DNA from 3 places in the Streptomyces sp. NPDC059957 genome. Region 1 is predicted to be linked to each of the others. Evidence: riboswitches for the same ligand, from Rfam matches in the RefSeq annotation. Region 1 holds a riboswitch; each other region holds the start of a gene.
The links. Region 1 has a riboswitch for thiamine pyrophosphate ahead of thiO (glycine oxidase ThiO). Riboswitches for the same ligand answer to the same signal wherever they lie in the genome.

Region 1 (4,466 bases):
CGCTGGGCGGGCCGGTCCCGGTCCGGTCCCGAGGGGGCGGCGGGTGGGCAGCCACCGGCCCGGGGTGGAGCGCGAGGGGGCGGGGGCCCCGCACCCGCGGGAACCCGTACCGCCGCCCCCTCAGAACGCCGGGCGTTCCGGGTCCAGGGTGGCGCGGCCCTCCACCGGGGAGGAGGCTTCCGCGAAGCGGCGTTGGGGGATACGGCCCGCGCGGTGGGCCAGGCGGCCCGCCGAGACCGCGTCGCGCATTGCCGCGGCCATCAGGACGGGGAGTTGGGCTCGTGTCACGGCGGAGGCGAGCATGACCGCCGCGCAGCCCAGTTCCATGGCCAGGGCCACGTCCGAGGCCGTTCCGGCCCCCGCGTCCAGGATGACCGGGACCCCGGCCCGCTCGGTGATCAGCTCGAAGTTGTGCGGGTTGCGGATGCCCATGCCGGAGCCGATGGGGGAGCCGAGCGGCATGATCGCCGCGCAGCCCACGTCCTCCAGTTTGCGGGCGAGGACCGGGTCGTCGTTCGTGTACGGGAGGACCGTGAAGCCCTCGTCGACCAGGGTTTCGGCCGCGTCGAGCAGCTCGATCCCGTCCGGGAGGAGGGTGCGCTCGTCCGCGACGACCTCCAGCTTGATCCAGTCCGTGCCGAGGGCCTCGCGGGCGAGGCGCGCCGTCAGGACGGCTTCGCCCGCCGTGAAGCAGCCCGCGGTGTTCGGGAGGACCGCGATGCCGAGTCGGCTGAGGACGGACAGGACCGAGCCCTGGACCGTCGGGTCGAGGCGCCGCATCGCGACCGTGGTGAGTTCGGTGCCGGACGCGATCAGCGCCCGCTCCAGGATGTCCAGGCTCGGCGCCCCGCCGGTGCCCATGATCAGGCGCGAGGAGAAGGTCCGGCCGGCGAGGGTGAAGGCGTCGTTGGAGATGTCACACGTGTCCGCCATCTGTTCAGCCCCCCTGGACCGCGGTGAGGACCTCGACGCGGTCGCCGTCGGTCACGGAGGTGTAGGGCCACTGGCCGCGCGGCACCACCGTCTCGTTGAGGGCTGCCGCGACCCCCTTGGTGGCCTCGGTGAGGGTGGCGACCACCGTGGCCAGCATGGTCCCGTCCGCGATCTCGCGCGGCTCGCCGTTGACGGAAATGGTCATGCGAACGACTCCTGTCGCGTGAGGGCGAAACGGCGCGGGGTGAAGGGGCGGGCGATTTCCGGTAGTTCGCCGGTGGTGAGCAGGTCCGCCATCACGTCCCCGGTGAGAGGCGTGAGCAGGACGCCGTTGCGGTAGTGCCCGGTGGCCAGGTGCAGCCCGGGGAGTTCCGTCGGGCCGAGGAGAGGGGCGTTGTCCGGCGATCCCGGCCGCAGTCCGGCCCGGGTTTCCACCAGGGGGAGTTCGGTGATCCCGGGCACCAGCTCGTGGGCGTCGCGCAGGAGTTCGTAGACCCCGCCCGCGGTGACGGTGGTGTCCCAGCCGAGTTCCTCGCTGGTGGCGCCGAGGACGAGCTCGCCGTTCTCGCGCGGCACCAGGTAGACGTGGCTGCCGCGCACGACGGCCCGTACGGTCCGCGACAGGAACGGCCCGTACGACGCGGGCACCGCGAGCCGCAGCACCTGCCCCTTCACCGGGCGTACGGGGGCCACGGCCTCGGGTGGTACGCCGTCCAGCCGGCCGCTGAGCGAGCCCGCGGCCAGCACCACCTGGTCGGCGCGCAGCTCCGTGGCGTCCGCGTCGTCGAGGACCGCGCCGCATGCCCGGTCGGCGGTGGTCAGCAGCCGCGCCGCCCCGGCGCGGTGCAGGGCGACCCCGGCCCGTTCGCAGGCGGCCAGCAGGGCGGCCGCGAGGCGGCGGGGATCGACCTGGTGGTCGCCGTCCACGCGCAGGCCACCGCGGACGCCGGGAGCCAGCATCGGTTCCAGGCGGCGGCACTCGCGGCCGGTCAGCCACTCGGACTCCAGGCCGCAGCGGCGCTGGAGGGCGTGCAGTTCGCGCAGGTGCAGCCGGTCGTCGGCGTCGAGGGCGACGGCCAGGGTGCCGCAGGCGCGGTAGCCGATGTCCATGCCGCCGCTGGCTTCGGCGAGCTCGGCGGCGAACTCGGGGTAGCGGGCGGCGGAGGCGAGGTTGAGCCCGAGCAGGGTCTCCTCGCCGTAGTGCAGCTCGGTGACGGCGGCCAGCATGCCGGCCGCGACCTGGGCGGCGCCGCCGCCGGGGGCCGGATCGGCCAGCGCGGTGCGCAGCCCGCGCCGGGCCGCCCGCCAGGCGGTGACCAGGCCGATGATGCCGCCCCCGATGACGAGCACGTCGTAGCCGGGACTCCGGCCGTTCCGATATGAATGCATGGGCGTCCAGCCCCTCCCTTCGCCGGCATGACCCGGATCAGGTTCGTACGGTCGGAGGCCGGCCAGCCTCCCTCTCAGCCCGGTGCGCCCGGACTCCCGCGATAGGTTCGGTGCCAGAGTAACGCCGAGGCCGACGGCCGGTAAGGCTGCCTCCCCGGTGCCGGTCCCCGGCGGGTTTGAGACACCTATTCCTGACGGACCGTCAGTTGATTAGGCTGGGCCGCGTGAGCGAGCAGACGCAACAGCAGACACGGCAGGCGGAAGACACCGGGCACGGCGTGGTGATCGTCGGCGCCGGGATGGCCGGGGTCCAGACCGCGGTCGTCCTCCGGGAACAGGGCTGGACCGGGCCCGTCACCCTCCTGGGAGCCGAACCCCACCAGCCCTACGACCGGCCCCCGCTGTCCAAGGCGGTGCTCCTCGGCAAGGCCGAGGACTCGGCCTTCGACGTCGACTTCGAGGAGCTCGGCATCGAGCTCCGGCTGGGGGTCGAGGTCACCGGGCTGCGCGCCGCCGACCGGGAAGTGGACACCGAGGCGGGCCCGGTCCCGTACGAGTTCCTCGTGCTGGCCACCGGCGCCCTCCCGCTGACCCTGCCCGGCGCGGAGGGCGTCCCGGGGGTGCACCTGCTGCGCACCCTGGACGACGCGGCCCGGCTGCGGCCCGTACTGGCGGCCTCCTCGGCGGTGGTCGTGGTCGGGGCCGGATGGATCGGCGCGGAGTTCGCCACCGCCGCCCGCGAGGCGGGCTGCGCGGTGACCGTGGTCGAGGCGGCCGACCGGGTGCTGGCGGGCGCGCTGCCGGCGGAGGTCGCCGAGCCGATGGGGCGCTGGTACGCCCAGGCGGGCGCCGAGCTGCTGACGGGCGCGCGGGTGGCTTCCGTGGAGCCGGGCCGGGTCCTGCTGGCCGACGGGCGGGAGCTGCCCGCGGAGGCGGTGGTGGTGGGCATCGGCGCGCGGCCGGCCACCGGATGGCTGGCCGGATCCGGCGTGGAGCTCGGCCCGGACGGAGCGGTCGCCGCCGACGAGTGGCTGCGCACCTCCGTGCCCGGGGTGTACGCCGTGGGGGACTGCGCCTCCTTCCCGTCGGGGCGCTACGGGTCCCGGCTGCTGGTGCACCACTGGGACAACGCGCTCCAGGGACCGCGGGTGGTGGCGGCGGACGTCCTGGCCGGGGGCTCGGGGGAGCAGGTCTACGACCCGGTCCCGTACTTCTGGTCGGAGCAGTTCGGCCGCTTCGTGCAGTACGCGGGACACCACGGCGACGCGGAGCCCCCGCTATGGCGCGGCGACCCGGAAGCCGACACCTGGTCGGTGTGCTGGCTGCGGGAAGGCCGGCTGGTCGCGGTCCTCGCGGTGGGCCGCCCGCGCGACCTCGCCCAGGGGCGCCGCCTCATCGAGTCGGGCGCCCTCGTGGACCCGGCGAAGGTCGCCGACCCGGCGGTCGCGCTGAAGTCGACGCTGCGCTGACCCGGCGGGGCACGGGTCGGGGACGGGTCGGGCCCCCGGCCCCGGCCGGCTCCGGCTGCGCGTGCTTCCGTTCCGGGCCTGCTCCTGCTCCTGCCCGGGCCCCGACGCCTACGTGCGAAGTCCCCTACCCGCCCTTCGCCCGTTCCCCGGGCTCTGCCCGGACCCGCCCCGGGCCCCGTGCCGCCGGGCTTCGCCCCCGGGCTCTGCCGGGACCCGTTCCGGCTCCGTGCCGCTGGGCTTCACCCCCGGGCTCTGCCGGACCCGTTCCGGGGCTTCGCCTCGGGGCCCCGTGCCGCCGGCTCTGCCCGGGGTTGTCCCGGGGTTTTGCTACCCGGCCCCGTGCCGCCGGGCTTCGTCCGGGTCTGTCCCGGGCCCCGCACCCGGTCCGGGCGCGGGGGTGGAGCGGCCCGCGGGCCTTGTGTTTCCGGCTCGCTCGGGTCGCGCCCGGCCCCGTCTCCGGCCCCGACCACGGGGCCCCCGCGCCCCGGACGGGGCCGCTCGGGTACCGGCAGTCAGTCCGAGATGGCAGGCTTGTGCTCGTGACCGAGATTGACGCAAAGATCGATGCCCTTGTTCCCGCCTGGCTCTACCTCCCCGACATCGCGGAGATGCTCGACATCGAAGTGACCAAGGTTCGCCAGCTGGTCAAGGAAGGTCAGCTGCTCGCGGTGCGCC
Region 2 (4,490 bases), on a different contig from region 1:
CGTCACGAGCGCCCGCAGCAGTTGCTTGCCGGGGAACTCGAAGCGCGCGAAGACGTACGCGCCGGGGAGTGCGATCAGGAGCGTGAGCGCCGTGGACGCGAGCGCCTGCCAGGTGGTGAACCAGAGCACGTCGCCGATGTCGGGCCGGGCCAGCACCTCGCCGATCCGGCCGAACTGCCAGCCTGCGTCGGTCTTGAGCCCGCGCCCGACGATCGCGGCCACGGGGTACGCGAAGAACAGCCCGAAGAAGACGAGCGGCACGGCCATCAGACCCAGCCTGACGGCCGTGGCCCGCCCGCTCTCCTTCGGTACGGAACTCAACGGTCCTACTTCACGACGAGCGCGGTCCACGCCGTGACCCACTGGTCGCGGTTCTTGGCGATGGCCTCCGGGGCGACCGTCTCGGGCTTCGCGATGACGACGCCGTGCTTGGTGAACAGCTCCGGCAGCGCCGCGTCCTTGGTCACCGGGTTCACGAACATCTGGAGCGGCATGTCCTCCTGGAACTTCTTGGAGATCAGGAAGTCCAGGAGCGCCTTGCCGCCCTCCTCGTTCTTCGCGCCCTTGAGCAGACCCGCGAACTCGATCTGGCGGAAGCAGGTGCCCGTCGCGACGCCCGTGGGGGCCTCGGCCGGCTGCGGCTCGCCGTAGAGCACCTCGACCGGCGGGCTGGAGGCGTAGGAGACGACCAGCGGGCGGTCGCCCTTGGCCTTCTTGCCGCCCGCCGAGCCGGAGAAGCGCTCGTTGTAGGCCTGCTCCCAGCCGTCGACGACCTCGACGCCGTTGGCCTTGAGCTTGCTCCAGTAGTCCTTCCAGCCCTCGTCGCCGTACTTGCCGACGGAGGCGAGGAGGAAGCCGAGGCCAGGCGAGGAGGTCGCGGCGTTCTCGGTGACCAGCAGGTTCTTGTACTCCGGCTTGATCAGGTCGTCCAGCGTCTGCGGCGGGGCGAGCTTCTTGTCGGCGAAGTAGGCCTTGTCGTAGTTCACGCAGATGTCGCCGGAGTCGACGGGGGTGACCCGGTGCTCCTTGTCGAGCACGAACTCGGGCTTCACGCCTGCCAGCCCCTTGGCCTCGTACGGCGTGAAGATGCCGTGGTCGAGGGCCCGGGAGAGGAGCGTGTTGTCCACGCCGAAGAAGACGTCGCCGCGCGGGGAGCCCTTGGTGAGGATCTCCTGGTTCAGGGCGGCGCCCGCGTCACCCGACTTCAGGACCTTGACGGTGTAGCCGCTCTGCGCCTCGAACTCCTTGAGGACCGTGTCGGTCACGTTGAAGGAGTCGTGCGAGACGAGGGTGATCGTCTTGGAGGTGCTGGACTTGGACGCCGGAGCGTCGCTCGCTCCGGCGGACTTGTCCTTGGCGTCGCCGCCGCCGCAGGCGCTGAGCGTGGTGACGCCGAGCGCGGCCACGAGCGCGATGCCCGCCATCTTCTTGGTGGTGCTCATTGGTGCATTCCTCCTGGGATGTCCAGGAGAAGACGCGGCCCTGCCCGGCGCTCTGTGGAGCGGACGCCGGGCAGGGCGCAACAGCTTGAGTGATGACCGAACTTCCTACCCCGAATGACCGGGGCGAGGTTCAGAGGGTCTGCGGTGACGGTTACCGCACTCTCAGCGCTGTGGCGCTCCCCTGTCGGAATATGAAATTGGTTTCGGCCACAGGGTACCCCGTGGCCGAATGCACGCCTTAACCGGCGGAAATCAGCGCTCCGAGGCGGCGAGCTGGCCGCACGCGCCGTCGATCTCCTGGCCACGGGTGTCGCGGACGGTCACCGGTACGCCGTGGCGGGCGATGGCGTCCACGAAGGCCTTCTCGTCCTCGGGCCGCGAGGCGGTCCACTTCGAGCCCGGCGTCGGGTTCAGCGGGATCAGGTTGACGTGCACGCGCTTGCCCTTGAGCAGCCTGCCGAGCAGGTCGCCGCGCCAGGCCTGGTCGTTGATGTCGCGGATCAGGGCGTACTCGATGGAGATCCGGCGGCCGGACTTCTCCGCGTACTCCCAGGCCGCGCCGAGCACCTCGCGGACGTTCCAGCGGGTGTTCACGGGGACCAGGGTGTCGCGCAGCTCGTCGTCCGGGGCGTGCAGGGAGACGGCCAGGCGGCACTTGAAGCCCTCGTCGGCGAAGCGGTGCATCGCCGGGACCAGGCCCACGGTGGAGACGGTGATCCCGCGCTGGGACAGGCCCAGGCCGTCGGGCTCCGGGTCGGTGAGGCGGCGGATGGCGCCGACGACGCGGTTGTAGTTGGCGAGCGGCTCGCCCATGCCCATGAAGACGATGTTCGACAGCCGGGCGGGCCCGCCGGGGACCTCGCCGTCGCGCAGGGCGCGCATGCCGTCGACGATCTGGTGGACGATCTCGGCGGTCGACAGGTTGCGGTCGAGGCCGGCCTGGCCGGTGGCGCAGAACGGGCAGTTCATGCCGCAGCCGGCCTGCGAGGAGATGCACATGGTGACCCGGTCCGGGTAGCGCATCAGCACGGACTCGACGAGCGTGCCGTCGTGCAGCTTCCACAGGGTCTTGCGGGTGGTGTCGTCATCGCACGAGATGTGGCGCAGGACGTTCATCAGGTCCGGCAGCAGCTCCTGCTGGAGCTTCTCGCGGGAGCCGGCGGGGATGTCGGTCCACTCGGCCGGATCGTGCGCGTACCGGGCGAAGTAGTGCTGGGAGAGCTGCTTGGCCCGGAAGGGCTTCTCACCGATCGCGGCGACCGCCTCCCGGCGCTCCTCGGGGGTGAGGTCGGCGAGGTGCCGGGGCGGCTTCTTCGCTCCACGAGGGGCGACGAAAGTGAGCTCTCCCGGGACTGGGCGGGCCATGGCAGGTACTCCTTGTAAGACGAAAGGCGCGCCGCAGAAGCAGCGCGCCTTCCAAGAGTAACCGCCCCGCCTGCACGGGCGCCTTTTCGCAGGTCAGCCGGTGCCGACGAACGCCGCGAGCAGCAGCCAGACCACGGGGGCCGTGGGAAGCAGGGAGTCCAGCCGGTCCATGATGCCGCCGTGGCCCGGCAGCAGGGTGCCCATGTCCTTGATCCCGAGATCCCGCTTGATCATGGATTCCCCGAGGTCACCGAGGGTGGCGCTGACCGCGACGGCCAGGCCGAGCACCAGGCCCTGCCACCAGATGCCCCCGTCGATCAGGAACTCCATGCACAGCGCGCCGGCCCCCATCGCGAAGGCCACCGCTCCGAAGAGCCCCTCGCGGGTCTTTCCGGGGCTGATGCGCGGGGCGAGCTTGGTCTTGCCGAAGCGCCAGCCGACCGCGTAGGCCCCGGTGTCGCTGACCACGGTCAGGACCAGGAAGGTGACGACCCGCTGCGGCCCGTCTTCGGCGGTGAGCAGCATGGCGACGAACGTGGCCAGGAAGGGCACGTAGAACGCCGCGAAGACTCCGGCGGTGACGTCCTTCAGGTAGTCCTCGGGCGGCTCGGTCATCCGCCAGACCAGGACCGCGAGGGCGGTCAGCGCCATCGCCACCCAGGCGCCCTCGGCCCCGCGGACGTATCCGGCGATGACCATGGCCGCGCCGCCGATGGCGAGCGGGACCAGCGGGGCCTTGATGCCCTTCTTCTCCTGGAGCCGGGAGGTGAGCTCCCACAGACCGACGACGACCGCCACGACGACGACGCCGACGAAGACCGCCTTGACGATGAACAGCGAGGCGAAGATCACCGCGCCGAGACCGAGTCCGACCCCTATGGCGGCACGCAGGTCCCGCCCGGCGCGCTTCTTCTGAGGCGGGGGCGAGGCGTCCTGCGGTGCCGGCGAAGGCGGGGTCGGCGGGGGGCTGGGCATGGGCTCCTGCGGCGGCGTATCGGCGCGGAAGAGGGGGCCGCCGTCAGCGGCGGCCCCCCGATCGCGTGCTTCCCGGTCGTCGAAGTCACGGCCGGCGGCATCGGGCACGATGGGCATGGGCCGAGTGTGCGGGCCCACCAGCGCATCGTAGGCGGGACCCGCCGGAACCGGCTCCGGCTGCCAGGAAGTGTCGTTCATCAGACTTCGAGGAGCTCGGCTTCCTTGTGCTTCAGGAGCTCGTCCACCTGCGCGACGTACTTCGCGGTGGTGTCGTCGAGCTCCTTCTCGGCGCGGCGCACCTCGTCCTCGCCGGCTTCCTTGTCCTTGACGAGCTTGTCGAGGGCGTCCTTCGCCTTGCGGCGAATGGCGCGGATCGACACCTTGGAGTCCTCGGCCTTGGTGCGCGCGACCTTGATGTACTCCTTGCGGCGGTCCTGCGTCAGCTCGGGGAAGGTCACCCGGATGATGCTGCCGTCGTTGCTGGGGTTGACGCCCAGGTCGGAGTCGCGGATGGCCGTCTCGATGTTGCGCAGGGCGCTCTTGTCGAACGGGGTCACGATCGCCATGCGCGGCTCGGGGACCGAGAAGGAGGCGAGCTGGTTGATGGGCGTGATGGCGCCGTAGTACTCCGCCACGATCTTGTTGAACATCGCCGGGTGCGCACGACCGGTGCGAATCGCGGCGAAGTCTTCCTTGGCGACGACGACG
Region 3 (4,490 bases), on a different contig from region 1:
CGCCGCGAGGATCTCGCAGAGCTCCTCGAAGTTCGTGTAGAGGAAGTTCTCCTTGTGGTGCGCCAGGCACCAGGCGGCCATGATCGAACCGCCGCGCGAGACGATGCCGGTCTTGCGGCGCGCGGTCAGCGGCACGTACGACAGCAGCACGCCGGCGTGGACCGTCATGTAGTCGACGCCCTGCTCGGCCTGCTCGATGACCGTGTCCTTGTAGATCTCCCAGGTCAGGTCCTCGGCGCGGCCGTCGACCTTCTCCAGCGCCTGGTACAGCGGCACGGTGCCGATCGGCACGGGAGAGTTGCGCAGCACCCACTCGCGGGTGGTGTGGATGTTGCGACCGGTCGAGAGGTCCATGACCGTGTCGGCGCCCCACTTGGTCGCCCAGGTCATCTTGTCCACCTCCTCCTCGATCGAGGAGGTGACCGCGGAGTTGCCGATGTTGGCGTTGACCTTCACCAGGAATCGCTTGCCGATGATCATCGGCTCGATCTCGGGGTGGTTCACGTTGACCGGCATGACCGCGCGACCTGCGGCGATCTCCTCGCGGACGACCTCGGGGGAGACGTTCTCGCGGATCGCGACGTACTCCATCTCCGGGGTGATCTCGCCCCGGCGGGCGTACGCGAGCTGCGTGACCGCGGCGCCGCCGCGGCCGCGGCGGGGCTGGCGCGGACGGCCCGGGAAGACCGCGTCGAGGTTCTTGAGGCCACCGCGCGGCGAGGTGTGCTTGATGCCGTCGTCCTCGGGGCGCACGGGGCGGCCCGCGTACTCCTCGGTGTCGCCGCGGCTGATGATCCAGTTCTCGCGCAGCGGCGGCAGGCCGCGGCGGACGTCGGTCTCGACCTGCGGGTCGGTGTACGGACCGGACGTGTCGTAGAGCGTGACGTCCTTGCCGTTGGTGAGGTGGACCTGGCGAACCGGCACCCGGATGTCGGGGCGGGAGCCCGCCACGTATCCCTTGTGCCAGCCGGGCTGGCGCTCGGTCTGGCCATCGGCGTCCTGGCTGACGGCAGGCGTGCGTGCGTCCTGAATGGTCATGAGACCTAATCTCCCTACGCCGGCATTACCCGGTAACAGGTTCGGCGGTCGACGCAGCCTCCTCCCGTACGCATATTCGAATGCGAACGGTGATCAGCGCCCTCTCAGCCCGGTGCTCCGAGCTCCCGCGTTGTGCAAAGTAGCCCCCACGCTAGCGTCATGTGTGGCGTGCTGAACAGTGGGCCCCCTCATCTGTTGCGATGATCAGTCAGTGACGTCCTCGCCGCAGCCCCCCACCGAGCCCACGGATCCCGCTGGCCATTCCGACCACGCAGGCCACGCGCACGCGGACCCGGGTCACTCGCCCGACCGGTCTCCCGGACACTCCCACGGCCATGCGCACAGCCATGGCCCGGCGGCCCCCGTATCGAAGCACCTGCGCAAGGTGATCGCGGCCGTGCTGATCCCCTTCGCGGCCGCCGTCGTGATCGGCATGGCGGTGCTCTGGCCCGGTGGCGCGCCGGGCCACGAACGCACCGGGGTCGGCTTCGACCGGCAGACCCAGGAGGCCACGGTCGTCGCGCTCCAAAACGTCGACTGCAAATCCGTGAACGCCGCGCAGGTGCCGGCCACCGGCGACACCTCCACCCCCGAGGGGCGCGAGGCCCTCGCGGCGCAGACCGGCGAGTGCAAGAAGGCCACCATCAGGGTCGGCAGCGGCCCCGACAAGGGCCGAGAGTTCGTCGAGATCGTCCAGCCGGGCGCGCCCAGACAGTTGACGGACGGCCAGGACGTCGTGGTCGCATACGCCCCGGACGCGCCCCGGGACCTCCAGTACTCCGTGATCGACGTGAACCGCAAGCTGCCGATGGCCCTGCTCGCGGGCATCTTCGCCCTCGCGGTGGTCCTCGTCGGGCGGATGCGCGGACTGTTCGCGCTCATCGCCCTCGCCGTCAGCTTCGCGGTGCTGACCCTCTTCATCCTCCCCGCGATCCTGCAGGGGTCGAATCCGCTGGTCGTGGCCGTGGTCGGAGCCAGCGCGATCATGCTGATCGCGCTCTACATGTGCCACGGGCTGACGGCCCGCACCTCGGTCGCGGTCCTCGGCACGATCATCTCGCTGCTGCTGATCGGCCTGCTGGGCTCGCTGTTCATCGACTGGGCCTTCCTCAGCGGCAACACCGACGACAACACCGGCCTGATCCACGGGCTCTACCCGAACATCGACATGAGCGGTTTGCTGCTTGCGGGTGTCATCATCGGATCGCTCGGCGTACTTGACGACGTGACCGTCACTCAGACCTCGGCGGTCTGGGAACTCCACCAGGCAGACCCGTCGATGGGACCGCGCGGGCTCTACCGGGCGGGCATCCGCATCGGCCGCGACCACATTGCCTCGGTGGTGAACACCCTGGTACTGGCTTATGCGGGAGCGGCGTTGCCGCTGCTCCTCCTGTTCTCGATCGCGAACAGCAGTATGGGCTCGGTGGCCAACAGCGAGCTGGTCGCGGAGGAGATCGTACGAACCCTCGTGGGCTCCATCGGACTGGTCGCCTCGGTACCCGTGACGACGGCGCTGGCCGCGCTGGTGGTGTCCGCCGACCGCGCGGAATCCCCGGCGGCCACAGCGGCCTCGGGGCCGCTCCGCGGCGGCCGGGGTCGGCGGCGCAAGCGCTGAAAGGCGGACCGGCGGGCGCGACTGGTCAGTTCGCGCACACGGCCGGTCGTGAGGAACGGCAAGGTGGAGCGCTCAGCGCGTCGGCACGCTGAGCCGTGGTGCGTGGATCCGGTCATGCAGGTGGTGCGGATGATGCAGATGGTGCAGGTAATGCAGATGGTGCGGTAATCAGTGCCGGCACACCCTGGTCAGCGGATGTCCGGCCGGGCTTCGTTCAGCCCGCGTTCTGCTCGTTCTGCTGCGATTCCGCGAGGATCTTGTCGAGCGCCTCGTCGAGGTTCTCCTCGAAGTCGCCGAGGTTGCGCTCCTGGCCGAGCGGGACGATCCGGTCGGTGCGGTCGAGGAACGCCACGAGTGGCGCCGCGCTCGCGCGGAAGAGTGCCCGGTCTGCGCCTACTTGCAGCCGGATGTGGACATCGGACAGTTCCTCCGGATCGGTCGGGGCGATGTGGACATCGCCGTCACCGCACGGCTTGTTGATGCCGTCCAGAAGAAGCTCCCGGCCGAACGCCCAGGTCACGGGCGCATCTCCGGGAAGGTGGAAGGTCAGGCGAACTGCGTAGGGATCACGAGCGTCGTACCTGAGCTCCACCGGGATCCGGAACGAGAGCTCCTCGGAAACGAGGAAACTCATCATGACCTCTGCCTGTACCGACTCGCGCATTGCCTACCCCGCTGTAGTGGAAGTGGCCAGGAATGATCCCCCAAGGCCCTCTTGACAAGAGTGGTGTAAGCGCTTGCAGATCACAAGGAGTGAGTTTTCAGATACTGATAGAGAACGAGAGGGTGCTCAACAGCGCGCCTACTTCACTCCGTAGCCGATCGACCGCATACAGCAATCGATTCTCCTGGTGCAGAGGGAGAGAAATCGCCATGGTCGCGGCGGTGTCGCCGGCCGTGATGGGGATGGCCGCGCACACCGTGCCCAGGGCGTATTCCTGACGCTCTGTCACCGGCTGCATCCGCTCCATGGAGCCGATCCGCAGCTCCAGAGCCCTCAAATCCCGCACGGTGTAGGGGGTGATGGCCTCGACCGGGTGACGGTCGTAGTAGTCCTTGCGCGCCTTCTCGTCGAGCTGGCCGAGCAGGCACTGCCCGATGGCGTGCGCGTGGCCGGTCTCGCGGAAGTCGGCCCACTCTTCACAGGCCGGGTTCGCCGGGGTGTCCGAGACACCCACGACCTCGATTTCACCCTCGCGGTAGACCGCGAAGTAGACGGGGGCACCGACCGCGTCGCGGAAGTGCGCGAGGGAGTCGAGGATCATGCTGCGACGTTTCTGCTGAAGCCCGCCACCGGCCAGACGGCCCGCGGCATCGCCCAGGACGAAGACCCCGCTCTCCCGTCGCAGATAGCCCTCGTGCGTCAGGGTGCGCAACAGGTGGTACGCGGTGGGAAGCGGGAGCCCGGCCTCGCGCGCCAGTTGTTTCGCCGGGGCTCCCTCGCTATGGGAACCCACGGCTTCGAGCAGCCTCAGTGCCCGCTGCACCGAACCGATCAGAGTCGGCACACCGGCATTGTGAACCGAAGACAAAGCTCACCCCCAGGCGTGGCGGCGAGCCTTGGGGGGGCCCGCCCTGCGGGGGCCGCCCCCGCGCGTGCCGTGACTCCTGGGGGTCGTGCTCGGTGGCTGTAACAAAGAACCGCAGGTCAGAGCGGCAGTACCGGCGTTCGGTGCCCAGGGAACGGCACAGATTGCCACTCTATCCGCCGATTCCCGGGCTGTGAGCGGTTTAGCGCTTCACGTTCCCTCAGCTGGGTTAATCCCACTGTGACCCTGCTTGCGCCAGTTCTACCACTCTCCGGCAGAGGACTTCGACTTGGTGCCCTTGAACT

Region 2: another riboswitch for thiamine pyrophosphate. It lies ahead of ACFWBW_RS10855 (thiamine ABC transporter substrate binding subunit); the one in region 1 lies ahead of thiO (glycine oxidase ThiO).
Region 3: another riboswitch for thiamine pyrophosphate. It lies ahead of thiC (phosphomethylpyrimidine synthase ThiC); the one in region 1 lies ahead of thiO (glycine oxidase ThiO).

The regions. Positions count from the first base shown of each region.
Region 1 covers NZ_JBHWMB010000149.1:151-4,616, forward strand. Annotated here, with positions in the region: gene ACFWBW_RS41105 (thiazole synthase) at 121-933, opposite strand; gene thiS (sulfur carrier protein ThiS) at 938-1,138, opposite strand; gene thiO (glycine oxidase ThiO) at 1,135-2,322, opposite strand; TPP riboswitch at 2,320-2,432, opposite strand; gene ACFWBW_RS41120 (NAD(P)/FAD-dependent oxidoreductase) at 2,547-3,791, shown strand; gene ACFWBW_RS41125 (Rv2175c family DNA-binding protein) at 4,331-4,466, shown strand, end outside.
Region 2 covers NZ_JBHWMB010000012.1:55,733-60,222, reverse strand. Annotated here, with positions in the region: gene ACFWBW_RS10860 (ABC transporter permease) at 1-267, opposite strand, end outside; gene ACFWBW_RS10855 (thiamine ABC transporter substrate binding subunit) at 327-1,442, opposite strand; TPP riboswitch at 1,527-1,635, opposite strand; gene rlmN (23S rRNA (adenine(2503)-C(2))-methyltransferase RlmN) at 1,695-2,807, opposite strand; gene ACFWBW_RS10845 (phosphatidate cytidylyltransferase) at 2,901-3,980, opposite strand; gene frr (ribosome recycling factor) at 3,980-4,490, opposite strand, start outside.
Region 3 covers NZ_JBHWMB010000005.1:120,521-125,010, reverse strand. Annotated here, with positions in the region: gene thiC (phosphomethylpyrimidine synthase ThiC) at 1-1,038, opposite strand, end outside; TPP riboswitch at 1,033-1,177, opposite strand; gene ACFWBW_RS05465 (YibE/F family protein) at 1,250-2,656, shown strand; gene ACFWBW_RS05460 (SsgA family sporulation/cell division regulator) at 2,871-3,320, opposite strand; gene ACFWBW_RS05455 (IclR family transcriptional regulator) at 3,418-4,155, opposite strand; gene ACFWBW_RS05450 (DUF5326 family protein) at 4,447-4,490, opposite strand, start outside.